2 regions of the Undibacterium sp. GW821-FHT07F11 genome follow, and region 2 is predicted to be linked to the other one. Evidence: predicted binding sites of a transcription regulator. Region 2 holds the regulator's gene; the other holds the start of a gene.

Region 1 (15,465 bases), on a different contig from region 2:
TCAGTGATCTGATACGCAATATCCTCAATGAAACCAAGGAAGTACAATCCGAAACCTTGCGCTCACGTGACATGATCGTCGCTGCACAAAAAGAAGTCAGCGAAGCTGAAGCACGTATCAAGGAACTGGAAAACAAGCTTGCTCACATGAGTGAACTGGTCAGGGAAGATCAGCTCACCGGCAGCTTGAACCGCCGTGGCATGGATGACGTATTTGAACGCGAGGCCGACAGAGCCGACCGCCGCAATACTCCCCTATGTGTAGCTTTGCTGGATCTCGATAATTTCAAGAAACTCAATGACACCCATGGCCACGCTGCAGGTGATGAAGCGCTGGTTCATCTGGTACGCATTGTCAAGCAAACCCTGCGATCAATTGACGTCGTGGCACGCTACGGTGGCGAGGAATTTGTCATCATTATGCCAGAGACGCAACTGGAAGAAGCGGCGCAGGCGATGATGCGAGTACAGAGGGAGTTAACCAAGCACTTCTTCACCGCCAACGATCAGCGCCTATTTATCACCTTTAGTGCCGGCGTTGCCTTGCGCAATTCACGCGAACCACAGGAAGAAACCATCAAGCGTGCTGACAAGGCGATGTATGAAGCAAAACAATCTGGAAAAAACCGGGTAATCAAGGCTAATTAGTACTGTGCGCTCTAAGCTACGTTCAGGACATCAAGCACGCCCGTCCGGAAACAACAGCAGCAAGAAAAACAAGGCCCTCAATGCAGATAACGTTGAGGGCCTTATTTAATTACCTGACCTATTTGATGCAAAATTGCATCGCAATAGAAGCAGACGCGCGATTCGATATATCAAGAAATACATTGCCTTTGCACCTTGTATGATAGTCAATTGGACTATCATCGTCACAAACGCAAGTTTACTTAATCACCATGCCTTGGCCTGTAGGTAATTCCAGCACTTGGTAGCCACGCTTTTCCAGCCATGGGTCCTCTGCCATTTTTTGGTTTCGGTAATAAGACCAGCCGTAATCATCAAAAATTAAGGCGCCGCCTGGTACTAGACGATCAAATAAGACTTCGAGCGCAGCAATTTCAGCGTCTGGATGATTCATATCCAGATGCAAGAATGAAATTTTTTCCGGCACTGCAATGGCGAAACTATCTGGTACTCTGCCCTTAACGACGTGAACATTAGGGAATTCGGTAAATCGAGACTTCACCTGCTCATACAAAACATTGCTGTGTGCAGGCAGGGCATGATGCGGCATAGAATCATCATGCTCAAACAAGTCATACAAGTAATAGTGCTTGGATGTTGGAGTCACAGAGTTCACATAATCCCAGATAATTCTGGCCGTGGTGCCTTTATAGCAAGCTGCCTCGACAAAATCCCCTTCCAACCGCAAGGCGTTCCTTGCAGCCCAGCACGTTACATAATTGCGCCAGATGATAGACTTCTCTGTTGAGTCTTGGGCGTGCCTATTAAATGCAGCCATGAATTTCTCATCACCTAAAAAACTCAAGTTGCGGTTATAAGTAAATAAATTATCGCCGGTAAAAATACCTACCTGATCATTGATCTGATTCACGGACTGCTGAATCCCTTTGATAAATGCCTCGTTATCCTTCAGTCCGTAAAAATTCACCATCGAATAATTGACTGCCATAATGACCTTTAATTTTTTAATTTGTGACTAGATTAAGAAAAATGTAATGTTAAGAAGGATAATAAATAACAATCTATGCTATGCGTTTTAAAAATCCGTCGGGCGCTACGGTTATCTGTAACTTATTTTGCATACCTTGGTCAATTTCGAATTCTGGATGCATTTTCAAAAAATCATGCACTGCAGTTTTGGGGCTATTACCTGGTTGCCATGGCCTGTTCTCAAACACATCTGCCGGGACATCTTCAACAAAGGTATCAAAAACAATACAATAACTGCTTTTACTGACTAATGGCGAGTATGCAGCCAATTCAGCAAGAACATGTTCATGCGTATGATTTGAATCCAGCATGACGAGAACGGATTTTCTCCCTTCCGCTGCAGTCTGCACTTGCTTTACTATTTCCGGGGCAACACTGGATCCTTCCAGCATACTGATTCTTCTGGACATAGGATGCGCCAAAATCGCTTCCCGATTGTGCTCACGGATATCAATATCTACCCCTAACACTTTAGCATCCTGATTACCGCCGCAAAGCGCGAGGAGTTCAAGCATCGATGCCGAGAAAATAATTGAGCCTCCATGCGCTATTCCCGTCTCAATGATCAGATCAGGTTGTACCCGCCAGATGATTTCTTGTACCGCGATTAGATCAATCGGATTTTGGATGACGGGTCTACCCAACCACGAAAAATTGTAGACATATTGCTTGCGCATACTCTGTTCCAACCAATCTCTGGATTGCGCCTGGAATTCAACATCTTTGCCAAGTTGCTCAATGCGGGCATCTCTCTCTATTTCGAATTGTTTTATTGGATTCATACAGCCTCACAGTAGCGGGTAAATAATGTAGATAAATCACTTGCAAAATCTTGTGTCCTGCTTCCAAAATTTTGCTGCAGCTTGCTTGTGTTGATTTTTGGGAAGCATATTTTTTGCGCAGATTCCTGAAACGAACAGTGCACCCCTGTCTTCTGAAGAATAGCTGCAATTGTCGAATTTGAGGTGTTCTTGCCAGCGGCAAGGTTATATATCTCGTTCCCTTCCGCGCAGGCAATCTCCGTCAGATAATAGGCGACATCCTGTATGGATACAAAATCTTTCTCTGAATCTGGAGAACTTCGGAATATCACTCTCTTTTTTGTCACTGCCTCTGCCAGTATCTCTCCGAGAAAATTTGTATCCGGCATAGCCTCACCATAAACATTAGAGAGTCTGACCACACGCACATTTCGCCCGCTATTCAAGCACAGACTCTCACCCATCAGTTTGGAAATATTGTACAAGTCTCCAGGTTCAAATGACCTGACCGACAAAGTTGCATTTTCAGCAGTTGAAGCTGCACCGGAATAAACCCTGGTACTGGACAAGTATGTCAACGAACTGAAATTACAACGCTCCAATACGCCTGCCAGTAATTGCACATGCGCCTCAACGGTCGCAAAAGGCCTTTGCCTGAAATCTGCCGTCAATCCAGCACAATAAAACACATAGCCCATATCCTCCTTACCCAGGAAGAATTCGTTTCTATCCGGGATATGGCACTGCCAACCTTGAGCCCGCAAATAGCTGGCAAGATAACTACCGACAAAGCCTTGCCCTCCTATGATGGTCGCTTTTTTTTCAATGACTGTCATGGGACTTAAAAACCATCGACAGGATGATGAAGTGCGGGATCTTTATGCACCAATAGTTTTGGGCTGACATTTTCAACGATACGATATAAGTCAGATTGCAAATAGCTTTCGTCCATGACTGCCAACATATTAAAGCCATGCGGCGGACCTTCAAGATAAACCTTGTTTACCGGGATAATTTCAATTCTTTTCCCGGCCATGCTGTAATGAGAATTGAGGTCGCGCAAAGCAAAAACCTTGTAGCCCAAGTCCGCCAGAAAACGGCAAATGTCAGTATTGTCCAGTCCTTTACTCCAGTCTACATAGGTGCGATGGACTTCAAAAACGATATTGGGCTGATCCTGCTTCAAGGTCGACATGGCCCCCTTCAGGGCAGACAATTCAGCCCCTTCAATATCTAGTTGTATCAAGCTGATTTGCAAAGAGTTTTGCTTCCTGTAATCGTCAATACTGATGGTTTTGAAACCATCTTCGTCTTCTTTTGCCTCAACTGAGTTGGCAAATGAATCGAAGCCATCAAGTTTTAGTTTGACACTACTCTCTGACCATAAGCCAAGGCGGTTTACTCTGACATTCGGCAAATCGTTGATCCTGGCATTTTCTTCAAACATGGCTGCTTGCTCAGTATTTGGTTCAAAGCCATGTATAACACCTCCTCTGTCGAGGATTTTTTTAGCTACCAGAATTGCCTGGTCACCAAAATAAGCACCGCCGACGATCACATCGCCTTTTTTTGATGCTGCCAGGTCCAATACAAGCTTGGTCGTCTGAGGCTCCCACACATGGTCAGGGTGAATCTGATCAGACAACATGAAATCGCGTGCAATCTTGGTTCGGAACAGAAAACGGAAACGTGTTCCATCCTCTAAGGTCTTCTCATATACATCGGTGTCATCGTGCAAGGCATCAATGATCGGACCAGTTATATCATTACGCACAGAGATATCAGGAAAATTCATTTCATTTTCCATTCTCTTTAACAGGGCAATGAGTTCTTCCCTGTGTTTAATATTGCGCCCTAATTTATGCAGGGCATTTTGCAAACGCTCACCGTTAACATCGCGCGGATCATTTGTCATGACATGTCTCTCTGTTGCTAAAAAATGGATAACGATGGTATGGCCGTGACGAACTTCCCTCCCCACGACCGGACATAGTCTAACTGGCTGACGATTTCCTGACGCAAATTCCATGGCAAAATCAAAACATAATCTGGCTTATCTGCAGTGAGTCTTGTTTCTGTCACGATAGAAATACGGCTGCCCGGCAAATATTTGCCTTGTTTATGCACATTGATATCAATCACATACGATAAAAGGTCCGGCCTGACACCTGAGAAATTAAGCAGAGTGCTACCCTTTGCAGCTGCGCCATAGGCAACTACCTGCTGCCCCTGTTTCTTGCAAGTCAGTAAGAATTCCAATAATTCAAACTTGGCCTTTTCAGCTTGTCGTTGAGCATTTTGATAAAAAGCCAGATCTGCAATACCCGCGGCCCTTTCCTTCAGCAACATGGCGGCGACACTATTCTCTAGCGAATATTTCATAGTATCGCTACGTTGTGCAAGTACGCGCAGGCTGCCCCCATGGGTAGGCCACTCCTGAACATCAAATACATGCAAACCGTTTTTTTCAAATATCACCTGTACCGCATGTAAAGACAAGTAGGAATAATGTTCATGATAGGCCGTATCAAATTGATTTTCCTGCACCATATTAAGCAAATGCGGAAACTCAAAACTTGCCACCCCCTCAGGCTTGAGCAAGCAGGCAAAACCGCTCACAAAATCATTAATATTAGGTACGTGCGCCAACACATTATTAGCGACCATCAGGTCTGCCGATTGCCTTTTCGCAACTAGTTCCTGCGCAAGTTCCATGCCAAAGAATTGCTCTAAAACAGGAATGCCTTTGGCCCGCGCAGCATTTGCCGTGCTGGTCGTAGGTTCAATTCCAAGGCAGGGGATACCAGCAGCTTGCACATATTGCAATAAATAACCATCATTCGCTGCGATCTCTACTACCAGACTATTGGCATCCAGATTCAATTGCTGACGCATCTTCGTCACAAATTGTTGCGCATGCTGCAACCAACTGGCAGAACAAGAACTGAAATAGGCATATTCAGCATCAAATAAGTTTTCGCGGCCTGTAAAATCCAGTGTCTGTGCCAACCAGCATACTTCGCAAATCATCAACTTCAAAGGCAACCAGGTTTCCGGGTTTTCCAGAGTATCCGGACGCAAATATGCATTTGAAGGTGGCGCACTTCCCAAGTCAAGGAAAGGTTTCGACAAGACATGTTCACAATGCCTGCATTTCATAAATTCACTCCGCTAAACTCATGACCCAACCAAGGTAATTGGCGATCTTTTTCCGATATTTCAGATATCGCCAAGGGTAGAGTTATTTTCAATTTTTCATCCATGATGTTCAGTCCCAGTTCATACGCAGGCATATAAGGCTGACTGTGACAATACATCATCTCTACATCATCAGAAAGGGTCTGAAATCCGTGGGCAAATCCTTCTGGTAACAGATAACTATACCTGTTCTCTTCTGTCAGAAAAATCGCATGCCACTGCAAGTAAGTTGCGGAATTTTTTCTGACATCAACAGCTACGTCCCAGACTTCCCCTTTTAAACAAGTAATCAACTTCATCTCGGCATAGGGAGGAAGCTGCAAGTGCAAACCACGCACAGTACCTCTCTTCATGGTAAAAGTATGATTGATCTGGCTGACTGGCTGCCGCCATCCAAATTGCGCCAGTTCACCAGAACAAAACATGCGTTGCAGATAACCACGACTATCGCCCAATGGTTTACGCCTCAAAACATGCAAGCCTTCTAAAGGTGTTGGTATTAACTCAAAGCGTTCAGGCGGCATGGCATTTCATCAAAAAACAATTTTGAACATACTACCAGCTAGTATGTAAGTTGCAAGTTATTCATACAGATCAACCCTATCAGTCTCCCGGGGGAAAATAGGCGTTGACATCACGCTGACACAAGTCTCGTGCTGGCATCCCCACAGAAAAATCGGCGTACCAACGCATAGTGTGCGAGACAGCAGCAGACAAATCCCAACGTGGCACGATGGCCAATTCATTTCGCGCCTTGCTGGCATCGAGCGCTAACAAGCCTGCTTCATGCACACCTTCAACTTCGCTGGCGAAATCAACCTCTCCGCGACCGAATTCCTGGCGGGCCAGTTGCACCACTTCACGTACACTAGCAGCTCCTTCAGGGCCAAAATTCCATGCTTGAGCCAAGCCAGCACTTTCATATCCAGCCTGAGCCAGGCATAAATAGGCAGACAGAGGCTCAAGCACATGCTGCCAGGGGCGCATGGACTGCGGTCTCCGTACCTTTAACACCTGCCCTGCTTCCCAGGCTCTGACAGCATCTGGCAGCAATCTGTCTTCAGACCAGTCGCCGCCGCCGATCACATTCCCTGCTCGCGCAACTGCCAGAGTCAGCCCTCGCTGCGCCAAAAATGCATCACGATAACTGGAGATAATTAATTCTGATGCTGCTTTGCTGGCGCTGTACGGATCATGCCCTCCCAGTTCAGCCGTTTCAGGGTAAGGGCGCATTTGCTCCAGATTACGGTAAACTTTATCGGTCGTCACCATTACTGCGACCCTGGCGCTGTTGCATTCCCTGAGCGCTTCCAGGATATGGGCTGTTCCCATAGTATTAGTGGCAAATGTTGCCAGCGGATCCCGATAACTTGGTCGGACCAGCGCCTGTGCTGCCAGGTGCAGTACTACTTCAGGCTGGCACGCGCGCACGACCTGCGCCACCAATTCAAAATCCCTGATATCACCAATGTGACTGCTCATGCACTGCCCCAACGCCAGTGCATCGAATAAATTAGGGGAAGTATTGGGTGGTAAAGCCAGTCCTGTCACCTCTGCCCCCATGCTTTGAAGCAGGAAAGCCAACCAGGCCCCTTTGAAGCCAGTGTGCCCTGTCAATAATACCTTGCGCCCTTTCCAGAATTCAGGGTCGGGTAGCATACGGTTTACCATTTCCGCCAAGGTGCACTCCCTGATTGCCACAACTCTTCGAGCAGATTCTTTTCACGCAAAGTGTCCATAGGCTGCCAAAAACCAGCATGTTCAAAAGCCATTAATTGTTGCGCGCGCGCCAGACCAGACAGGGGTTCAAGTTCCCAACTGACATTTTCATCCGCAATATAATCGAGCACGTTGGGAGACAAAACAAAAAACCCGCCGTTAATCCATCCTCCATCACCTCTTGGTTTTTCAATGAATCCCAAAACCTGGTCACCATTCCGCTCCAGCGCACCAAAACGCGCAGGAGGCAGCACGGCTGTTACAGTAGCCAGCTTGCCGTGTGACTTATGAAATTCAATTGAGGCACTGATATCCACATCCGACACGCCGTCACCATAGGTAAAACAGAAGGCTTCCTGATCCTGGATATAACGTGCGACCTTTTTGAGCCGCCCACCTGTCATGGTCTCTTCGCCAGTGTCCACCAATGTTACCTTCCATGGCTCCGCATGGCGCTCATGGACTTCCATGTGATTTTTTTGCATGTCTATAGTGACGTCCGACATATGCAAGAAATAATTAGCAAAATATTCCTTGATCAAGTAGCCCTTATAACCGCAACAAATCACAAAATCGTTGACCCCGTGGGCCGAGTACGATTTCATGATATGCCAAAGTATGGGGTGCCCGCCAATTTCTATCATGGGCTTAGGTTTGAGATGAGTCTCTTCAGAAATTCTCGTTCCCAGTCCTCCGGCTAAAATCACCGCTTTCATGCATTCTGCTCCTTACAATAAATTTCCCACATTTGGCGATAGGCTTTTTCTACGGAGCGGGCAAAAGCTGGTTCATCCATCAGCAATGATTGCTCCATCTCCTGACGCAAACTGCCGCGCAGCCTGCGCAATTCATCAGGATTATGCGCCAGGATAATGGCTTTTTGCGCATATTCTTCCTCAGTTTGGGCCAGCCATTCCTGATGTCCTATCGTTGTCAACAGACTGGCACCAATGCGCCCTACAGGAGGTCTGTCCATCAAGGATATAAACGGAATGCCCATATACAAGGATTCCAGCAAGGTCGTACCAGAATTATGCGGAAAACAATCCAGGCCTATATCCACATGCTTTAACACTTCCCAGGAGGGGGAACTGTAACCTATATGCAAACGAGACCTGTCTATGCCATAACGCATAAAACGGGACGCCATTTCTTCTTGTACTTGCGGATCCTTGAAATCACCACTATTGATCATCAACTGAGAATTGGGCATCGCATCCAGTATTGTTGACCATACACGCACTACTCTGTGATTTATCCTGGTCGAACGAGACAGGCTGCCAAAAGTGATGACGCCAGTCTGCTCAAACGGCGGCGACACCAACTCCGCCCTTCTGGTATCTGGCCTGTACACAAACGCAGGCCCATCCAGACACCAAATTTTTTCAGAAAACAAATGGGCGCAATTGTCGTCAACACTGGGCTTGTCAGTCAAGTAATAATCTATGGCACTGAGACCTGTGGTGTAGCCATACTCCAGCCAATGCAGGGAAACCGGCGCAGGTTTGCGGGCAAAAACGGGTAGGCGATTACCGTTCGTATGACCAGCCACATCGATCAGAACATCAATACCATCTGCACGTATACGCTCTGCCAGGACATCATCTGTCATATCCCGGGTTGGCACCCAATGATCTATCTGCTTCTTATAATAGGCTGTTACTTCATCATCAAAAGGTGGATTGGCGTAGGCATACACCTCAACCTGACTTTTGTCGTGTCCTTCTATTAATGGCAAAAGAAAATATTTACACACATGGTTATAGAAAGCCTGGGTGACGTAACCTACTTTCAAGCGCTTACCTGGGGCAAGTGTATTTTTGAATTTTTTCCAGTTAGATTTGAGTGGCACCCCAAAACGTAAATCAAACTCGTGATAGGCGTTGTATATGACCTCGGGCGTCAAATCAGGATGGTAATTCAGGCAAAACAGCAAGTTTGTGTATATCTTGCGATTAAAGGATGACTGATTATCAGTTTTAAAAGATAGTGCTTTGATATAAGCTTCAATCGCCGCATCAAGATGATTTGCCTCACGTAATGTATCGCCGTAAGCACCCCAGATTTCAGGTAAATCCTCGGTCAAGCTCAGCGCATGCTGACCACATTGTATGGAATCCTGCACCTGGCCATTCTGACGCAAGGCATCTATCAGGTTAGGGTACACCTGAACCAGGTCTGGCTGCAGTCGCAAAGCATGGCGATATTGCTCTATTGCCATGCTGTACATACTGTTTTCTCGATAGGCAAGGCCAAGATTATTGTATAAATAAGGCAAATCAGGACTAAGCTTGATCGCACTGGATATTTTTTCAATGGCATCTTCAGTCCTGCCTATATAACGTAAGGCATTCCCAAGATTATTCAGCGCAACAACCAGATCAGGTTGAATTGCCAGGGATTTCTCGAGATAGACAATTGCTTCGGCGCAGCGCTCAAGAGAAATGAGGGCGCTGCCGATATTCACAAGGATATGTGGATTGCCCGGCAATAAGGCAATGGCCTTACTCAGTGCTTCGTAAGCCTCAGGAAATTTACCCTGCTCTATGCGCGCTACACCTAGATAATCCCAGACGATGCCATCATTCGGCAAGTAGTTTGATAACCAAAGACTGGACTCTTCTAATCGGGGAAAATCCTTGTTTGTCAGATACTTATTGAAAATACCAAAAGCAATGCTCCTGCCACCAAAGAAATTTGAAGTAACAGCGAATGCCTGCTTCAAGTATTCAATAGCCTCATCGTACCGGTTTAGTTCGCCAGATACTTTTGCCAAGGTATACAAGGCTTCTGCATGATGGGGGAAATGCTTAATAACATTCAGGCAGGCTTGCCTGGCATCGGCCAGTGAGTGCGCGGCAAGAAGTTTATTTACCTCACGCATCGCCTTTTGTGTATCAAAACCGGTTTTTGCCATGATTAACGCCTTGGTAAGGTTTAATTTCTTATTTGTATATTTGTCACTCAATTTAACAGGCTGTCGGTCAAAGTGAATAAAACTGCATGCTTAAATCGGAAAATACCAGAAACCATCATGCTCAGGCTTATTTTATAACTAATGATTTTGTTTCCATGTGTTAAATAAAGCCTGAAAACTAAATCAAATTAGACCCTAAAGTATTTAAAAAAAGCGCCGACAAGCGGAAAGAGTAAAAAAACTTGAGCAGAAAAAATAAGATTTATTTTCAGAAACACGCTAAAACTTTTTTAGTCTCTACCGATACCCTTTACAACGGCGGTCCAATAGTCAGCACGAAAGACCAAAGTTTCAGGCTACTACGCCAAAATTGTATAACTTAGGTAAGGAGAATCACCATGGCTGTCATTAATACCAATATTGCTTCGCTGAATGCGCAACGCAATTTGAGCACATCTCAATCCGCTCTGAATACGTCCCTCCAACGTTTGTCTTCTGGCTTGCGTATCAATAGCGCAAAAGACGATGCTGCTGGCCTGGCGATTTCCGAACGTCTTTCCTCGCAAATCGGCGGCTTGAATCAAGCTGCTCGTAATGCAAACGACGGTATCTCTCTGGCGCAAACCGCTGAGGGCGCACTGCAACAAATCGGTGCCAACTTGCAACGTATCCGTGATCTGGCCGTACAATCTGCCAACGGCTCCAACAGCGTTTCTGATCGTGCAGCTCTGAACAACGAAGCAAGTCAGTTGATCTCTGAAATTAACCGCGTTGCCAGCAACACTAACTTCAACGGCGTGAACCTGCTTGACGGTAGCTTCACAGCACAAACTTTCCAAGTTGGTGCTAACGGTACAGCAAACGACCAAATCAGTATCGCTTCCATCTCCAGCGCAAAATCTAGCGCCCTGGGTGTTGGTGCATCTTCCAGCTACGCTACTACAGTAGCCGGTGCCGGTGCAGTTACTACAACAGCTCTGGCTGCTGGTGACCTGTCCATCAACGGCTTCCAGGTTGGCGCATCTGCTGCTGACGGCGTATCTTTCTCCAACTCCACAGGCAGCGGTATCGCAAAAGCAGCAGCAATCAATGCGATCAGCGGTAGCACAGGCGTTACAGCGACTGTAGGTTCCACAACAGTTGCAGGTACAGCCAGCACATCTGCAACAGCGATTGCTTCCGGCGACATCACTATTAACGGCGTGAATCTGGGTGCCTTGAGCGCTTCGACTTCCGGTGCTCAACGTGGTGCTCAAGTTGCTGCAGCGGTTAATGCAATCAGTACACAAACAGGTGTTACAGCTACATTCAATACAACAACTGGTGCAGTTGCACTGGCTGCTGCTGATGGCCGCAACGTTACTGTAACAGCCAGCACAAATGCTGCTGCTGCCGCCGCCAACACAGGTATTACTGTATCGGCAACTGGCGCAACTGATGTCAGCACATCGACACTGTCCCTGACTTCTACCAGCTCTGCAGGTATCACTCTGGCTAACGGTACTGGCACTGGTTTGACAGCAGCCAATCTGACAGGTGGCTTCACTTCTGCCACAGTAACAGTCGGTGCTGGTGTATCCTCACTGAATCTGGGCACTGCTGCCGGGGCCACCGCCGCGTTGACGACCATTGATGCGGCCTTGCAATCGATCAACAGCTCCCGCGCTTCTTTGGGTGCGTATCAAAATCGCTTCTCTTCTGCGATCGAAAGCCTGAACACTAACTCTGAAAACTTGACAGCATCCCGCAGCCGTATCCGTGATGCAGACTTCGCTCAGGAAACTGCTACACTGACACGTGGTCAGGTTCTGCAACAAGCCGGTACTGCGATTCTGGCTCAAGCAAATGCCTTGCCTAACGGTGTTCTGGCCCTGTTGCGTGGTTAATAACAGTAGGCTTATGTAAATTAGGTCTATACTTAAGCTTAAAGCATGTCCCCCTGACCAAATTTTTGGTCAGGGGTATTTTTCTTGAAGGAAAAGATCATGGACATCCGATCGATAGGGAGTGCTTCTCAATCAGGACAACTGATCAATGACCGCATACCTGCTTCAGATGCTGGCGCTACGGTACACAAGTCATCTGCTGCTGTAACCCAAACCATTGATGCTGTCAAAGCGACTTCGTCCGCTACTTCCCCACCCGAAGTAGAGAAAGTGACGAAAGCAGTCAACGATATCAACAAAACGATCCAAGCACTGTCCCAGAACCTGGAATTTAGTGTTGAAGAGCACAGCAATCGTGTCGTGGTCAAAGTTGTTGACCAGCAAACCAAAGAAGTATTGCGTCAGATTCCCTCAGAAGAAGCTCTTGAAATTTCTCGCTCACTCGATAAATTGCAGGGACTATTAATTAAACAGCAAGCATAATTCACAAATATGGCCTTTTTGGGCTAAATTTTAAATTGGCAGGTAAATTCCCCTCTAAAGTCTAGTTTGCCTTAGCCGATAATTTAGTACAGTACGGTCTGACAAGGGGGAATAACGTGGGCATACAATCAACAGGCATAGGCGCAAATCTTGACGTTAATGGCCTGATTACAAAGTTAATGCAGGTTGAAAGCCAACCCCTGACTACATTAGCCAAAAAAGAAGCCAGCTTTCAAGCAAAGCTGTCCGCTTACGGCTCACTCAATAGTGCGCTTGGCATTTTTCAATCGAATGTGACCGGCCTGAGCAATCTCGGGACTTTCCAGACACTGACTGCCAGTTCTGGAGATAGTTCGATAGTCTCGGCAACTACGACCAGTGTTAGCACACAGGGCAGCTACAATATCAACGTCAGCAAGCTTGCCCAGGCGCAAACTATTTCAAGTGCAGGTCAACTCAGTACCACAGCCAGCATCGGTAGCGGAACCAGCACGACCATCAGCTTCCAGTTTGGCACCATTACCGGCGGTAGCGCCACCAATGGCGTCTATAGTGGCTCTACATTTACCCAGGACGCTGGTCAGGCAACCGGCACGGTAACTATTGATGGCGCCAATAATTCACTGCAAGGTATACGTGATGCGATCAATGCCGCCAATGTGGGTGTCAATGCGACTATCGTTGGCGATGGCAGCGCAACACCTTACCATCTGGTGCTTAATTCCAGTAAAACAGGGGCTGCATCCAGCCTGAAAATCAGTGCTACCGGTGATGCAGCGATTCAAAACCTGCTAAATTACGACCCTGCCGGTACACAAAACCTGACGGAAACAACGACTGCGCAAAATGCCGCACTGACCGTCAATGGCATTTCCATTTCCAGTGCCTCCAATGCAGTCACTGGTGCGATTCAGGGCACCACCCTCAATGTTGGCAAGGTTGGCACAACCTCACTGACACTTACCACCAATACCAGTGGCATCCAGTCCGCGATCAATGGCTTTGTCAAAGGCTATAACGATCTGCAGTCCACATTAAAGAACCTGACTGGCTATGATGCAAATACCAAAAAAGGCGGCATCCTGATTGGTGATTCGACTGCCCGCAATGTACAAAGCCAGATTCGCTCTACCCTGACCGCAGGTGTGAATGGCCTGGGTGGTAATATCACGACGCTTGCCAGCATAGGTATCAATTTTCAAAAAGACGGCACCCTGGCGATAGATTCAAGTAAATTACAGAGTGCGTTAAACACTAATTACAGTGAAATCAGCGGTTTGTTTGCCTCTGTTGGTAAAGCCACAGACAGCCTGATCAGCTACAGCAGCTCAACCAGCGCTTCGCAACAAGGTTCTTATGCTGTTGAAGTCTCCGCGATTGCCACACAAGGTGGTCTGCTGGGAAATCTTGACCTGACTACCGGCAATACAACGATTGCAGCCAGCACAACAGTCAATGTCACACTGGATGGTAAAACCGCATCGGTATCCCTGGCTGCCGGCTCATATACCTCATCCGCACTCGCCACTTTGATACAGACGTCGATCAATGGCAATTCAATATTCAAAGATAATGGTTCGACCGTAGTTGCAACCATCAATGGTAGTGGTTTTCTGCAATTGCAATCCACTCGCTACGGCAGTGCATCCAACGTCACACTGGCCGATGGTACAGGAACAGGTGCAGCTTCATTGACTGGCACTTCGCTGGCCGGAACGGCTGGCGTTGATGTTGCAGGTAAAATTAATGGCGTCACTGCATCTGGAGTTGGTCAATATTTGACAGGTGCGGCCAGTACGCCAACTGAAGGGCTGAAGATATTGGTTAGCGGCGGTGCCATTGGTGCTCGCGGGACATTGAATTTCTCCAAAGGCTATGCAACACAGATATCTTCCCTGCTCTCTACCGTTGTCGGTACTTCAGGCTCGATATCCAGCGCTAGTGATGGCATTAACAGAAGTATCAAAGATATCGGCAAACAACGCGATACTTTGAATAGTCGTTTATTCGATGTAGAAGCGCGTTATCGTGCGCAATTTACTGCTTTGGATAGAATTGTAAGCAACCTCAATAATACGAGTTCGTTTCTTACTCAGCAATTAGCAGCATTAACTGCAAGTACGAAATAAATTCAGTAAGCAATCAGAAAATACCAGAGAGGATAAATCGCTATGTTTGGCTCATCTCAAGTGCGCGGCGCAAATGCCTATGCAAAAGTTGGCATTGAGACTGGCGTTGTTGCTGCCAGTCCCCACAAATTAATAGTCATGCTGTTTGATGGAGCCATAGTTGCCATTTCAAATGCCGTGCATCATTTGAGTACAGGAGATGTCGCCTCCAAAGGTCAGGCTATTTCAAAAGCAATAGCGATTATTGAAAACGGCTTGCGTGCCAGCCTGGATAAAAAAGCCGGTGGTGAAATTGCTGTCAGTCTGGACTCATTGTACGAGTACATGACGGCCAGGCTATTGCAAGCCAATCTGGAAAATAACGACCATATGCTCACTGAAGTTCAGAATTTATTGCGTGACCTGAAAACTTCCTGGGAAGCCATTGCCCCCACTAAAGAGGTCATTACTGAAGCCCCGAAAATGAATGTTGACCCATTGTCACCTCGTCCTGCCAACTTTGTTGAGGCTTGAATCAAGATGAATAGTCTGGAACTGATCTCATTGTATGAAAATGTTGCTTCGATTACAGGCAACATGCTGGAAGCTGCACGCTCAGGAAATTGGGAATTGCTGGAACAACTGGAAAGTGACTGCTCCAGTCGCGTACAAACCATACGTGAAAGCGAGATTCCTTTTGATCTGCCTGCAGATATG
Region 2 (15,465 bases):
GGGTATGCAGAGTAGCTCTGGGGTTTTCAGCATCTTTCGAGCGATGGAAAGCATCCAGAATAAAGTGGGCGATGGCCTCTGCTTCTGCTTTCTCAAGTTCATTTTTCGTTTCTTGCTGCAGCACGACAGCCAGTGACTTTTCATAGCGCATCCAGATTTGTTTGGCGTAGACATATAAATCTGGCGTGGAATAGATCAGCTTCCTGAAGGCGTCTACCTCTTTCTTCTTGGCCAGATCAAAAGCCATAAAGCTGGAAAAATGCTCAAGTAAGGCATCCAGTATGGATACGCCTTTTTTTCTGTCAGTAACGGCAGCGATCAGTCTTTCTTCCCGCTCGTCTTCTTCATCAAATACCAGCATCTCTTTGGTGGGGAAGTATTTGAACAGCGTAGGGACGGACACTTCTGCCAGTCTGGCGATTTCTGCCGTTGTGACTTCGTCATAACCTTTTTCAATAAATAGTCTTGTTGCCAAGTCGGAAATCATTTTCCTGGTTTTCGCCTTTTTTAATTCCCTGAGTCCCATTACTTGCCTCGTGTCGCATCTTTGCATAAGTGTCTTGCCATCATTTTAGCAGCTTTTGTTATTTGAATTAAAAAATTAAGTGACTTTACTTTTTAATTTGATTAAATTATAGTGTGACTCAAGGCAGTATTCAGGTTGCTGATTTCAATCAAGGTTTTTTGATATAAGCAAAAATCTCCGGCTCCCTGCAATATTTGCAATTTCAAAACGTCTATTCATTAAGTGTGCAAACTACGTGTGCAAACTATATTGCTGTAAAAGCATGCAATAAGATGGATAAAACCGGAATAATCGTCATGACACAAATCCATAAGCAAAGCTCAATACTGGACAAGCAGATCGCCATCATCGGTGCAGGGCCTGGCGGGTTGACATTGGCGCGCCTGCTACAGATGCATGGTGCGAAAGTGAAGGTGTTTGAGAGAGATATCAATCAGTTTGCCAGAGTGCAGGGTGCAACCCTGAATTTGAATGAAGGTTCAGGTTTGTCAGCCTTGCGCGCTGCGGGTTTGATGGATGCATTTGAGCAGGCTTATCGCCCAGGTGCCGAAAAAATGCTTTTTGTGGATGCGCAGGCTGCAGTCATCATTGATGAGCTTGATTCAGAGAGCAATGACAGGCCAGAGATAGACCGCGGCCCGCTGAGAAATTTGCTGCTGGCTTCACTGGCTGAGGACACCGTAGTGTGGGATGCCCGTTTCTCGTCTTTGCAAAGGACAGAAGAGTCAGTTGAAATTGCATTTGAAAACGGCGACAAATTCACTGCTGATTTGCTCATCGCTGCCGATGGTGCGAACTCAAAAATACGTCCCTATATCACGCCGCTTGCACCGGAGTATTCTGGTGTGACTGTGCTGGAGGGGAGTGTCGCTGATGTAGAAACCACTATTCCTGAATTATATGAATTGCTGGATGGAGGCAAAGTGTGTGTGCTTGACGATGAAAAGACTTTATTCATCGTATTGAAAGGCGATGGCAGCGTGGCTTTTTATACTGGACATAAAGCCGATCAGCATTGGCATGCAAAATGTGAGATCGATTTTTCTGATCGTGATCAGGTATTCGCCTGGTTCAAGCAGGAATTCAAGGGCTGGAGTGATATCTGGGCAGAATTATTCAGGCATGCCACTCTGCCGTTTATCCCCCGCCCACAATTCTGTGCGCCGGTTGATCAAAGCTGGCCATCCTTGTCTAACCTGACCATGCTGGGTGATGCTGCCCATGTCATGCCGCCGTATGCAGGCGAGGGTGTAAACATGGCAATGCAGGATGCCCTGGTGCTGGCGAATCAATTGCTGACCCCGGATATGGCTGATATGCGTACAGCCATCGCTGCATATGAAGCCGAGATGCGCGCACGCAATGCAGAGACCGCAGCAGAGACACTGAGATTTACCAAGGTCTTTCATTCCTATGAAGCAGTGCCGTTTTTCAGGGAATTCTTTGCTGGAAATCAGGACGTGCTTCTACAAAAAGATGGCTTCAGAGAAGCTGCCTGAGCTATGTTAAAAACTACATAAAAAAGCTGCATAAAGACTACAAAAAATATGAACTCAGGCCATGACAAAGAGTCTGAGTTTCAATTCAAAAGAAAGAAAATATGAATCAATCCATATCTGCTGAACCGCCAGCGCAGTTCACGGGCTATCAAAAATTTGTACTCGCCATACTGGCGTTTTTACAATTCACTATCATTCTGGATTTCATGATCATGTCACCTCTGGGTGCGATTCTGATGCCAGCTTTAAATATCACGCCTTCACAGTTTGGTGTGGTGGTGTCTGCCTATGCCTTCAGTGCTGGTATCGCTGGTTTTGCGGCAGCGGGTTTTGCTGACCGCTTTGACCGTAAAAAACTCTTACTGTTTTTTTATGTTGGTTTTATCCTTGGTACCTTCCTTTGCGGTATCGCACCTAATTTTTATTTCCTGTTATTTGCACGCATCGTGACTGGCCTGTTCGGGGGTGTCATTGGCTCTATCGTGATGGCGATTACGACGGACCTGTTCCCTTTCAGCATGCGCGGCCGGGTCATGGGCGTGTTGCAATCGGCGTTTGCAGGTAGCCAGATTCTGGGTTTGCCTATTGGTCTTTATCTGTCCGCTCACTGGGGCTGGCATGCGCCTTTCCTGATGATCGTGGGCATGGCTGCATTGGTCGGCGTTATCATCATTGCGAATCTGAAACCGATAGACGGACATCTGAAATTGCAGTCTGATCGTAACCCCTTCCATCATTTGCGAGACACAATAGCAACACCAAGGTATTTGCTGGCATTTGCTGCAACAGGCTTCCTGAGTATCGGCGGCTATATGCTGATGCCATTCAGTAGCGCTTTTTCAGTTAATAACCTGGGCATTTCGATGAAAGAATTGCCGATCGTTTATCTGGTCACCGGATTTGGTGCGATTATCACTGGCCCTATGGTGGGCAAGCTCAGTGACAAATTTGGTAAATACCGCGTATTTTTATTCGGTGCGGTAATGACCATCATCATGGCGTTGATCTATACACGTCTTGGTATCACGCCGTTGCCTATGGTTATCCTGGTCAATGTCTTGCTCTTTGTTGGTATTTTTTCTCGCATGATCCCTGCCCAGGCAATGATGTCAGCTGTGCCAGCGGCTGACAGCCGGGGCGCATTCATGGCGATCAATTCATCGTTGCAGCAAATTGCCGGTGGTGTTGGTTCTGTGGTTGCGGGGATGATCGTCAGCCAGCCTGATGGTGGTGCGATATTGCATTTTGATTTGCTGGGTGACATTCTGGTTTGTACTGTGTTGCTGACTGCCGTCATGATGTACTTCATACACCGTATGGTGGCGACACCTGTTATTGCTGTACCTGCCTGATCAAGGCATTTCAATTAGCTAGTTTCAATAAAAAATCTGAATACTTTGCTACGGCAAGTGTTCAGATCTCACTCATTCATGGCCCTTTAAGCATAAAGGGCTAGCCTTTCCCCAGAGCTAAGGGGTATTTCTTCCTTTATTCCCCGCATCTTGTGCTTCTGTCATAGCCAATAATTACACCTGTACACATGCGTAATCAAAGCAATGCTTGCTTTGAGGAAATAACAGGAGTCGGCAATGGCCGAAGATAGCGATCTCGAAAGAACCGAACCGGCCTCGCCCAAGCGCCTTGAACAGGCGCGGGAAGAGGGCGACGTTCCGCGTTCGCGCGAGCTATCTACCTGTACCATCTTGCTGGCGGCAGGGGGCGCGCTCTGGGGCATGGGTGACGGGCTGGTGCGCCAGTTGAATCATGCATTGGTCGCTGGTTTGTCATTGGAACGGGCGATTATCTATGATCATGAACTCCTGTTTTCAAAAATTGCCACCAGCCTGATGGAGGTACTGGTGGCTTTTGCCCCAATTGCCGGATTATTGATGGTGGTGGCGCTTGGCTCGCCTTTGCTGATAGGTGGCTGGCTGTTCAGTGCCAAGGCTTTGACCCCGAATTTTTCGCGCATGAATCCGATTTCAGGTCTGGGTAATATGATTTCCACCCGCGCAGGTGTGGAATTGATCAAGGCGATCATTAAAACCATCTTGGTCGGTACGGTTGCCTGGATAGTCATCATGGGGCAAAAGAATGCCATTTTTGCCTTGCCGCTGGAATCGTTGAAATCTGGCCCAGCCCACGTCGGCCACATGATGGGTGTATGCTTTCTGGCCATCGTTGGCTCGCTGGCCGTGATCGCCGCGATTGATGCACCTTACCAGATGTGGCAATACGCTGAAAAGCTGAAGATGACGCATCAGGAAGTGGTGCAGGAATCCAAAGAAGCGAACGGTAATCCACAAATCAAGGCGAAAATTCGCGCCCAACAGCGTGAGATGGCACGCCGCCGCATGATGTCTGAAATTCCGACTGCTGACGTCGTTGTCACTAACCCGACTCACTTTGCTGTTGCCCTGAAATATACCGAAGGCGGCAATGGTGCGCCTAAGGTCATCGCCAAGGGGGTTGATGCAGTTGCTGCCAAAATCCGTGAACTGGCGAAGGAACACAATGTGCCCTTGCTGGAAGCGCCGCCATTGGCACGTGCGTTGTACAAACATACTGACCTTGGTGATGAGATACCTGAAGCCCTGTATGCCGCCGTGGCAGAAGTGCTGGCCTATGTGTATCAATTGCGCAGTTACACCAAAGTCGGCGGCAACAAACCTGTAGAACCAAATGATCTATATGTACCACCAGAGCTTGATCCTAATAACCAAACACAAAATCAAGCAGATAATCAAGCAGGAGTCCGAGCATGAATAGTTTCACCTTACCTGCCTGGATGAATGGCATAAATACCAGAGCGCTGGCGGCGCCTTTCCTCATCATCCTGATGTTGGCGATGATGATCTTGCCTCTGCCAGCATTTGTTCTGGACGTGTTTTTCAGCTTCAATATCGCGATTGCGATTATCGTTTTGCTGACCAGCTTGTATACAGTCAAACCGCTGGATTTCATGGTGTTTCCTACTGTACTGCTGGTCAGTACGATGTTGCGCCTGTCCCTGAACGTGGCTTCTACCCGCGTGGTACTGACTGAAGGTCATACTGGCCCGGATGCCGCCGGTAAAGTGATCGAAGCCTTTGGTCACTTTTTGATTGGTGGTAATTACACCGTTGGTATCGTGGTCTTCGTTATCCTGACCATCATTAACTTTACCGTCGTCACCAAGGGCGCTGGCCGTATTGCTGAGGTGGGTGCGCGTTTCGCCCTGGACGCGATGCCAGGCAAACAAATGGCGATTGATGCTGACTTGAATGCCGGTTTGATCGCTGAGCAGGAAGCACGCCGCCGCCGTACTGAAGTCGCGCAGGAGGCTGAATTCTATGGCGCCATGGACGGTGCCAGTAAATATGTACGTGGTGACGCGGTGGCCGGCATCATGGTCACTGTCATTAATATCGTTGGTGGTCTGGTAGTGGGCATGGTGCAGCATGACCTGGATTTTGCTACTGCGCTGAAAAACTATACATTGCTGGCGATCGGTGATGGACTGGTGGCGCAGATACCTTCGCTGATCATTTCAACGGCAGCCGGTGTTGTGGTTTCTCGTGTAGCCAGTGACCAGGATATCAGCGGACAGTTGATAGGGCAATTGTTTGCCAAGCCCCAGGTCATGATCATCACCGGCGGCATCATAGGCGGCATGGGTTTGATACCCGGCATGCCGCATATCGCCTTTATATTGTTGGCAGCAGTGCTTTGTGGCGGCGGCTATTTGTTGAACAAGCGCGCCCAGATGCCTCCGGTCATTGAAGAAAAAGTCGAAGCTCCTGCCAATGCCGGTCAGGAAATGGAAGAAGCGACCTGGCAAGATATTTTGCCTGTCGATACTCTGGGCCTGGAAGTTGGTTATCGCCTGATCCCATTGGTAGATAAGAACCAGGGTGGCGAACTCTTGCGCCGTATCAAAGGCATACGCAAAAAATTCGCCCAGGAAGTTGGTTTTTTGTCGCCACCTGTCCATATCCGCGACAATCTGGAACTGAAACCTTCGGCTTACAGGATTACCCTGAAAGGTGTTGAAGTTGGTGCCGGTGAAGCGCTCAGTGGTCAGTATCTGGCCATCAACCCGGGTATGGTGACTGGCAATTTGCCTGGTGCTGTCACCAATGATCCTGCCTTTGGCTTGCCTGCGGTCTGGATAGAGGCTGCCATGCGCGAACAGGCACAAGCCATGGGTTATACCGTGGTTGATTCCGGCACCGTTATCGCTACCCATTTGAATCACCTGATCACCAGTCACGCGGCTGAATTGCTGGGTCGTCAGGAAGTACAGTTGTTGATGGATCATCTGGCGAAAGACATGCCAAAAATGGTGGAAGAACTGGTGCCAAAAGCCCTGCCTTTGTCCATCCTGCAAAAAGTATTGCAGAACCTGCTCATCGAAGGTGTGCATATCCGTGACATGCGTACCATCATTGAGACGCTGTCCGAGCAGTCCATGCATACCCAGGATGCCAATGAGCTGACGGCGCAGGTCAGGATTGCACTGGGTCGTGCCATCGTCCAGCAAATCTTCCCGACCGGGAATGAGATGACGGTCATGACCCTGGATAGCCGCCTTGAACGCCTGTTGATGCAAGCCCTGCAAACCAGCGGTGCTGATGGTTCTGGCATAGAACCTGGTCTGGCCGATACCCTGGCGAGCCAGACCGAGGCTGCAGCCCAGCATCAGGAACAAATGGGCCTGACTCCAGTCTTGCTGGTGCCAGCACCATTACGTGCCTTGCTGTCGCGCTTCTTGCGCCGCAATTTGCCGCAACTCAAAGTCCTGTCACACGCAGAAGTACCTGAAACAAAAACCATTAGAGTCACCAGTCTGGTCGGAGGTCAATCATGAACGTCAGAAAATTTACCGCGAACACTTCTCGCGAAGCTTTGCGCATGTTGCGCGATGCTTTGGGGGCAGATGCCGTTATCCTGTCGAACCGTAATGTGGGCGGCAAGGTGGAGATTCTGGCGATGGCCGATGAAGCCATCAGCGCCATTGCCCCCGCTTCCAGTGATGAGGCACCGGTACCTGAAGTGCCGCGCTTTGCGCCGCGTTTCCAGCCAGAGGATGCTGTCATGAGGCCGCGCGCTTTTGAACGCTCCATGGACGCGCCTGCAAGTGTGCCGACTTTCAAGTCTGTGACCAGCGCATCTGCTTTCACCAGTGAAATCGAAGCGCCGGTGAGCGCCAATGAACTCAATGATGTGATGTCAGAAATACGCTCCATGCGCAGTATGCTGGAATCGCAACTGGCAGAGATATCATGGACGCAGACGCAAAAACGCCAGCCGCAAAAAGCAGAAATCCTGCGTGAATTGCTGGCTACTGGCTTTAGCGCCAGCTTGTCCCGCTATCTTGTAGAAAAACTGCCAGAAACTGGCAAGGTTGAGAATGGCCTGGACTGGATCAAGAATGTGCTGGTACGCAATCTGTCCACTATCGATAATGAAAATGAAATGCTGGAAAAGGGCGGCGTGTATGCCCTGGTCGGCCCTACAGGTGTAGGCAAGACTACGACTACGGCCAAGCTGGCTGCTCGTTGCGTCATGCGCCATGGCCCCTCCAAGCTGGCATTGATTACTACCGATGGTTATCGTATCGGCGGCTTTGAACAATTGCGTATTTACGGCAAAATCCTGGGTGTGATGGTGCATGCCGTCAAGGATGAGGCTGATTTGCGCATCGCCTTGTCCGAGCTCAAGAACAAGCATACGGTGCTGATCGATACAGTCGGTGTCAGTCAGCGCGACAAAATGGTGACTGAGCAAGTCGCGATGTTGTCAGGAACAGACACTCCGGTGAAGCGCTTGCTGTGCCTGAATGCGACATCGACAGGTGAAACCTTGAGTGAAGTGGTGCGTGCTTATCAGGGGAATGGTCTGGCAGGTTGCATTTTGACCAAGCTCGATGAGGCAGCGACGATAGGTGGCGCACTCGATATTGCGATACGCCAGAAGCTTATGGTGTATTACGTTGCCAGTGGCCAGCGTGTGCCGGAAGACCTGCATATTGCCAACAAGCTGTATCTGATAGACCGTGCTTTCAAACTCAAGCGCGAAACGGCCGCTTTCCGTTATCTCGATGAAGAGTTGCCTCTGCTGATGGCTGGTGCAGTCACGGCTGCACAGGCATCAGGACGTGCTGGTCAGGAGGTGTCCCTTGGCTAGTTTCGATCAGGCTGAAGGCCTGCGCCGCATGCTGGCTGGGCCAAAACCAAGAGTGTTTACCTTTTTGTCAGCATTGAGGGAAGATGAAAAAAGCGGCATGCTGGTCAATCTGGGGGTGTCGCTGGCACGTCAGGGTAACCAGGTGTTGATGGTGGACGCTCGTTCATCAGAGAATAGTGTTGGCGCATGGTTGAATGCCAACCTTGATCAGACCTTATTGGATGTAGCGAAACAACAGCGTACAATGAAGGAAGCAGTGAAATTGGTTGCTTCCGGCTTGTCGGTGACGATGTTGGCGCGCCATGCATGGCTGCCGCCAGAAAATACGCGGCAATTGTCCAAAGTGTTTGATGTGGCGGCGAACCGTGCTGATCTGGTCATCGTGGATAGCGAGATCAATTTGGATGACAGTTTTCCGTTGGCGACGCTGGACGACAGCGAACTAGTAATACAGGTTTCAGCTGATCCCGACATGATCAAGGCTGCTTATGGCCTGATCAAGCGAGTGAGCAATCGGCTTGGCAGGCGTGGTTATGGTATTTTAGTGTCCGGTGCATCGGAAAAAGAGGCGAGATTGATTTATACAAATATGGCGCAGGCGGCCAGCCGTTATCTGGCAGTGCCACTGCACTACGTCGGCAATGTGCCGGAAGATGAACATGTAAGAAAGGCTGCACATTTGGGACGCTCTGTGATTGATGCTTTTCCTAAAGCCCTTGCTTCTCTGGCATTCTCCCGGCTGGCTGAACAATTGGCGAAGACCGCGCGTTCCACATTATGTTTAGAGGGAGTCCCTGAGCTGGGTGTCGGTCTCGGAATGTAATCAAAAAATGTACACCGCTAGCGGAAAATCAGATAAAAACTTCCTTTTAAGGGAGCATGCGCCCCTGGTCAAGCGTCTGGCTTACCAGTTGAAGGCGCGCCTGCCTCCCAGTGTGGAGGTAGACGATCTTGTGCAGGCCGGTATGATAGGCCTGCTGGATGCCGTTAACCGCTATGAAGACACCCATGGAGCACAGTTTGAAACCTATGCGGTGCAACGCATACGGGGTGCCATGCTGGATGAATTGCGCAGTAGTGACTGGTTGCCGCGTGGCGTGCGCCAGAACATGCGCAAGATAGAAAATGCCATGAATGTGTTGCAGCAAAAGCTGGGGCGACCACCACTGGAAACCGAAGTGGCGAAGTCGCTCAAGCTCAGCCTGGAAGAGTACCAGAACCTGCTCACTGACAGTGGCGGGCATCAACTCGTGTACTACGAAGACTTTCATGATTCAGATACCAAGGAACATTTTCTCGATCATTATTGCTCGGATTTTTCTGGCGATCCGCTACAAGATTTGCTCAATGACGACTTCCGCGATGCTGTCATCGGCGCGATAGACAGTCTGCCAGAGCGAGAGAAACTGCTCATGGGTCTGTACTATGAGCAGGAATTAAATCTTAAAGAAATCGGTGCCGTGATGGGGGTGTCAGAATCACGGGTCTCACAATTACATAGTCAGGCTGTGGCCAGGCTCAGGGCATACTTAAGGGAGAAAGCGTGGACTGGGCTAGCATAGTTGGTTTGATACTGGTGGTGTTAGGCATCGTCAGCGGACAGTTGATTGAAGGCGGGCGCCTGTCTTCGCTGGTGCAACCTGCTGCTTTTGTGATTGTGGTGATTGGTACCCTGGGTGCAGTGCTGTTGCAAAGCAGGCTCAATACCTTTATGCGCGGTGTGCGCATGCTGCGCTGGGTGGTGTCTGAACCGCCGGACAGCAGCAAAAAAAATGTCGCAGATGCGCTGATCTGGAGCGTGGTCGCCAGACGCGAAGGTTTCCTGAGCCTGGAGCGTTATATGAATGCTTCCACTGATCCCTTCATAGGCAAGGGCCTGCGTCTGGTGATTGATGGCATAGACCCGATACGCCTGAAAGACATACTTGATGTCGATATATCGCTCTATGAAATGGAGCAGCGCCAGGCCGCTAAAATTTGGGAAGCAGCAGGTGGTTATTCCCCGACCATAGGTATCCTGGGTGCCGTGCTGGGGTTGATACATGTGATGGAAAACCTTAGTGATCCATCCAAACTTGGTGGTGGTATTGCTGTTGCCTTTGTTGCCACGATCTATGGTGTGGGCATGGCCAACTTATTGTTCTTGCCAGTCAGCCATAAGCTGAAAGAAATCATAGGCCGAGAAGTGACGCGGCGTGAAATGTTGTCTGATATTTTTTATAGCATCGCTTTGGGCGACAGCCCGCGTGTGGTGGAAGAAAGACTGACCAATCATCGCAACTGACGGTAAGGCTACCAGGTAATGCCAGACTAAGGCTAGACTGAGAAAATATACTTATGGCAAGAAAAAAATACCACGAAGAACCAGAAAACCATGAGAGGTGGCTGGTTTCTTACGCGGATTTTATTACCTTGCTGTTTGCTTTTTTTGTCGTCATGTATGCGATATCCTCGCTGAATGAGGGCAAGTACCGGGTCTTGTCAAATTCGCTGACTGGTGCATTTGGCAAGGTTATGACGGTTAATCCCAAGCCTGTTGACGCGCCAGTTGAGCAAAAAATCAAACTTGATCCTTTGCCGCTGGTCAAAAACCGCATCAGCGAAGGCTTGCGCAAGGAGAGAGCGCAAATGACCACCATGGCCAAGGACATCCTGACCGTGCTGGAGCCTTTGGTGCGCGAAGGCAAGGTGAGGGTGACCCAGACCAGCCGTGGTATCACCATAGAAATTAATGCCAGCCTTTTGTTTGCACCGGGTGATGCGCGTCTGAATATCGATTCCATACAGGCGCTGAAAGCCATTGCCGGTGTTCTCAAGATCGATACCCATGCGATACAGGTAGAAGGCCATACCGATAATCTGCCTATCAAAAACTCTATTTTCCCCTCTAACTGGGAATTGTCTGCCGTACGAGCCAGTACCGTTGCCCGTTTGCTCACAGAGAACGGTGTCGATGAAAACCGGGTGACAGCAGTAGGGCAGGGGGCGAAATTACCAGTGAGCGACAATGAGACACCAGAAGGGAGAGCCAGGAACCGGCGTGTATCTGTCACCATACTGGCAGTCTTGCCAGAGCCCGTAGTAGAAGTGCCTTTAGTGCCAGCATCTGCGCCTGCTGCAACATCATTGCCCGCACAAGCTGCAAGGCCAGCCGCAGCTTCCTTGCCTCAAACTGCGGTGAGGCCTTAAATTCGTTGAGGTTTGCCCGGAAAGGGCGAGGACAGACGCATGACAAAGTGTCACGTCAGTCTTAGGTGGCGATATAGCCTTTACCTGGCGTGCTTTTGACAGTCGATTGACCATTTGGGCCATACATGGACCCAGCCTGATTTGTATTTTGTTGCAGCAGATTTAAGGTTGCCTGATTCAGCGACAATCGACGGTTAATCAGTGAACCGTTGGTGCGATTATCTTCTTTGGCTTGCACAGTCAGTTGTAGTAGCGCATCCCAGTGTTTGGCGACAGTCTGGGCATCGTCGGCTTGCTGCAAATAAGCTTGCATGCCGTCAATATCAGCGTTAAATCCAAGTTCACTCAAAAAGCTGTTACGCTTTTTTTCCAGTTCCGTCATTTTGACTACAAGTTGTCCCTTGCTCTGGGTAAAGTCATTGAGCTGGACAATATCGCTTTCAACCAGTGCAGATTGCTCTTGCTTAAGCAACTCGGCGAGCGACGACATGACGCTCACTTCTTCCTGCAGGCATTGTTGAATGGCAGCGTGTCCGGAACTTGTTGCGTTCATTTTAGCGTTTTCTGGCGTTGAGCAAATCTTTAACTGTTTCCAGAAGCCCATCAGCGACTTTTTCCGAATTCACCTGAAAGCGTCCTTCGGAAATGGCCAGCTTGATCGCTTCCACCTTCTTCGTCTCAAACACAGCATTGCTGGCCTGCGTACTTTGCAAGGCTTGCAACTGTGTGGACAGGGTCGAAATTTGTACTTTCGACGAATTCGTCACGGGTACCGCAGTTTCCGCGGGTTTTTCCGTGCGAGCCTGTTGCGGGCTTACTGGTAGCCCCGCGGTCTTATTCAGTGCGTCATCAATTTTCACAGCGATACCCTCTAGTGTGGGACTTACAAACATCTACATCCAGTTTATCGGCTGTGTAATTTTAAACTTTAACCTTACTGTGAAAAAATATTGCATACATTTAATTCTATAGGCTAAATATCTTGCTATCAGTAAACTATTTCTATAATGCCACCATTCTTGGCAACACCGCTGACGGTTTGTCCAGAGCTGGTTTTGGCCTTGGCAATCTGCCCATCTGCTGCGTTATTGAGCGCAATGGCATCTGTTGCTACTTGGAAACCAGGCCCATTGCTGACTACCCGCACAGATTGTCCCTGTTGAACTACGGCAGGACTCTTCAAGGCATCCAGACGCATGACGCTGCCAGAGGCCATGGAAACCTGCATGCTTTTACCGATCGCTTGCTCAGGAGCAGTGATGACACCGGCTGGCAATTTTGAGATATCGCCTCTTTGCTTGCTTAAATCGTTTAGTGAAATGACTTGCCCATGAGTAAGGGCGTTGGCTGCAACATAATAATCCGCCGTGACTTGTACATTTGCCTGCAGATAAACCAGCCAGGGGGCAGGTGCAGTACAGCGTATCGCCAGGGTCACTTTGCCCCATGGCTTGCTGCCTGGCAATAGATAGGGATTGGGATTATCGCAAGCCTGCAAGTTGAGTCGTTTATCAACCTCACCCACGCTCACCACTACTTCATTGCTCAGGCCTGATGCCTGTAGTGTCAAAAAGTCCAGTGCAATCTGGCGCAACTGTGCAGTGTCCTGGGCCTGGGTTGCAGGTGCCGCCTGACCAAGGCATGTGAAGCCGAGCAGCGATAGTGTCAAAACTTGCTTGCTGACGATTCTGCTTAATTTCTTTGCGGCTTTCATCATGTTTCCTGCCTGGATTGTTCTGAACTCTATTTTAGGATTCACAGGCTTTTTTGAATGCTTGAATAAACGGGCTTTTCCCTTTCTGCTTGCCTGATCAAACTTGTCCTGTGGCGAATAAGATGCAAGGTATAGAAAACCCTTGTGTGCCTTATGAGTAAAGCACAGTGGCAGAGGAGAGAAAGATGGTTGGCAGATTAGATGACTTTTTGAAATTCCACGAGACTGCCTTGTCAGTCCGGGGGCAGCGTCAGCAATTGCTGGCATCCAATATTGCCAATGCTGACACACCTAATTACAAGGCGAAGGATATTGATTTCTCCAGCGCACTCAGCCATGCCCTGGGGCAAAACCTGAACCAGTCACCGACAGCCTTGAGCAAGACCGCAGCCCAGCACATCGACACACCGGGTAGCGTAGCAGGCATGACGCCACAATACCGCCCCACAGTACAAGGTAGCGTCGATGGTAATACTGTTGATATGGATGTGGAGCGTAATCAGTTTACCGACAATGCCCTGCGTTATGAAGCCAGCCTGACCATTATCAATATGCAGATCAAGAATATGTTGGCAGCGATACAAGGATAATCATCATGTCACTCTTTAATGTCTTCAATGTTGCCGGATCAGCCATGAGTGCGCAGTCACAGCGCCTGAATGTGGTAACCAGCAATCTGGCCAATGCCGACAGTGTCACCAGTTCAGACGGTACGCCATATAAAGCCAAGCAGGTGGTTTTCAGTGCAGTGCCCGTGGCAGGCACTGCGTCTACCGCCGTCAAGGTAAATGAGGTTGTAGAAGATACTAATCCGCCTAAACTGATGTATGACCCAAAACACCCGATGGCGGATGAAAAGGGTTATGTCGCCATGCCAAATGTGAATGTGGTGGAAGAAATGGTGAATATGATTTCGGCATCACGTTCATATCAAAACAATGTAGAAGTCATGAATGCAGCAAAAACCATGTTGCTGAAGACCTTGACTTTAGGGCAATAAGATTTCTTGAAGGAATAGATCATGGCTACCAGTGGCGTACAAAGCAGTACCGTTGATCCAGCATTGCTGGCGACAATGAACGGGGCAAAAGCCTCGGCAAATTCGACAGAAGATGCCAAAAACACCTTCATGACTTTGCTGGTAACCCAGCTCAAGAACCAGGACCCATTGAACCCTATGGACAATGCCCAGGTGACCAGTCAATTGGCGCAATTGTCTACAGTTTCTGGTATCGATAAGTTGAATGCATCGGTGACTGCCCTGAGCGCCAGTTTCCAGAGCGGACAAAACCTGCAGGCCGCCAGCATGATAGGCCACGGCGTGATCGCACCAGGCAATTCCATGATAGTCACGGAAGGCAAGGGTATTTACGGCGTTGAATTGCCGCAGGCTGCCAGCAATGTTGAAGTGGTGATACGTGACAGCTCGGACGTGATTGTCAGAAAAATGACTCTGGGTGCCTTGCCGCAAGGTGTGAATACCCTGACCTGGGATGGTAAAACCGACGCTGGTACGACAGCCGCCAATGGCGCCTATAAATTCGAGTTTGTCGCCAATGCGGCAGACAAAAAACTGGATGCGACCAGTCTGGCATTTGGTGTGGTATCGAGCATTACCTCAAGCTCTCAGGGCTTGAAGCTCAGCCTGCCAAATATTGGTGATGTCAGTATGAATGACGTAAGACAAATTTATTGATCCTTGGAGTAATCCTGTATCAAATCCTGTAGTAATGCGTAACGACGAACTAGCCTAAGTAAGGGAGAAATATCATGGGTTTTCAACAAGGACTGAGTGGACTTAACGCTGCTTCCAAATCCCTGGATGTGATTGGTAATAATATTGCCAATGCCAGCACCGTGGGTTTCAAGCAAGGACAGACGCAATTTGCCGATGTCTATGCCAATTCACTTAATGGCTCTTCTGCAGGTACTGTGGGTATTGGTACTAAAGTATCGGGTGTCGTGCAGCAATTCACGCAGGGTAATATCTCGACGACGAATAATCCCCTCGATATCGCAATTAATGGCGGCGGCTTCTTCCGCATGTCGACCAATGGTGCTGTCACCTATACACGTAACGGTCAGTTCCAACTGGATAAACTTGGCAATATCGTCAATGCGCAGGGTGCGCAATTGACGGGCTATGTAGCCAATGCCGCAGGCGTACTGTCTACGGGTGCTGCTGCTCCCATCAACATCAATACTGCAGATATTCCGCCTGCACAGTCAACGCTGATCAATGCGGTCATGAATCTGGATTCGCGCAAACTTGTTCCTGGTACGCAATTGCCAGCTACGATTCCGCCTGTCATTACACCTATCGCTTTTAGTGCGACTGATCCGACTACTTATAACAGTTCCACTTCCCT

What was found. The regulator FliA, encoded in region 2, starts transcription of late flagellar genes. The targets are predictions, from matches to a motif close to CTAAAGTTTNNNNNNNNNNNGCCGNTA.
Region 1: the regulator FliA is predicted to act here: its motif matches at 12,695-12,721, upstream of fliD (flagellar filament capping protein FliD).

Annotation. Positions count from the first base shown of each region.
Region 1 covers NZ_JBWKQH010000003.1:582,456-597,920, forward strand. Annotated here, with positions in the region: gene AC07OI_RS09925 (GGDEF domain-containing protein) at 1-647, shown strand, start outside; gene AC07OI_RS09930 (TylF/MycF/NovP-related O-methyltransferase) at 886-1,635, opposite strand; gene AC07OI_RS09935 (cephalosporin hydroxylase family protein) at 1,709-2,458, opposite strand; gene AC07OI_RS09940 (NAD-dependent epimerase/dehydratase family protein) at 2,455-3,273, opposite strand; gene AC07OI_RS09945 (FkbM family methyltransferase) at 3,279-4,352, opposite strand; gene AC07OI_RS09950 (methyltransferase domain-containing protein) at 4,370-5,596, opposite strand; gene AC07OI_RS09955 (dTDP-4-dehydrorhamnose 3,5-epimerase family protein) at 5,593-6,159, opposite strand; gene rfbG (CDP-glucose 4,6-dehydratase) at 6,239-7,294, opposite strand; gene rfbF (glucose-1-phosphate cytidylyltransferase) at 7,300-8,070, opposite strand; gene AC07OI_RS09970 (O-linked N-acetylglucosamine transferase, SPINDLY family protein) at 8,067-10,271, opposite strand; gene AC07OI_RS09975 (flagellin N-terminal helical domain-containing protein) at 10,670-12,157, shown strand; gene AC07OI_RS09980 (flagellar protein FlaG) at 12,257-12,640, shown strand; gene fliD (flagellar filament capping protein FliD) at 12,757-14,769, shown strand; gene fliS (flagellar export chaperone FliS) at 14,812-15,282, shown strand; gene AC07OI_RS09995 (flagellar protein FliT) at 15,289-15,465, shown strand, end outside.
Region 2 covers NZ_JBWKQH010000010.1:167,390-182,854, reverse strand. Annotated here, with positions in the region: gene AC07OI_RS23840 (TetR/AcrR family transcriptional regulator) at 1-475, opposite strand, end outside; gene AC07OI_RS23835 (FAD-dependent oxidoreductase) at 823-2,025, shown strand; gene AC07OI_RS23830 (MFS transporter) at 2,127-3,377, shown strand; gene flhB (flagellar biosynthesis protein FlhB) at 3,615-4,790, shown strand; gene flhA (flagellar biosynthesis protein FlhA) at 4,787-6,874, shown strand; gene flhF (flagellar biosynthesis GTPase FlhF) at 6,871-8,193, shown strand; gene AC07OI_RS23810 (MinD/ParA family ATP-binding protein) at 8,186-9,016, shown strand; gene AC07OI_RS23805 (RNA polymerase sigma factor FliA) at 9,024-9,755, shown strand; gene AC07OI_RS23800 (flagellar motor protein) at 9,737-10,477, shown strand; gene motD (flagellar motor protein MotD) at 10,531-11,382, shown strand; gene AC07OI_RS23790 (flagella synthesis protein FlgN) at 11,444-11,935, opposite strand; gene flgM (flagellar biosynthesis anti-sigma factor FlgM) at 11,937-12,242, opposite strand; gene flgA (flagellar basal body P-ring formation chaperone FlgA) at 12,371-13,099, opposite strand; gene flgB (flagellar basal body rod protein FlgB) at 13,282-13,686, shown strand; gene flgC (flagellar basal body rod protein FlgC) at 13,692-14,096, shown strand; gene AC07OI_RS23765 (flagellar hook assembly protein FlgD) at 14,118-14,792, shown strand; gene flgE (flagellar hook protein FlgE) at 14,867-15,465, shown strand, end outside.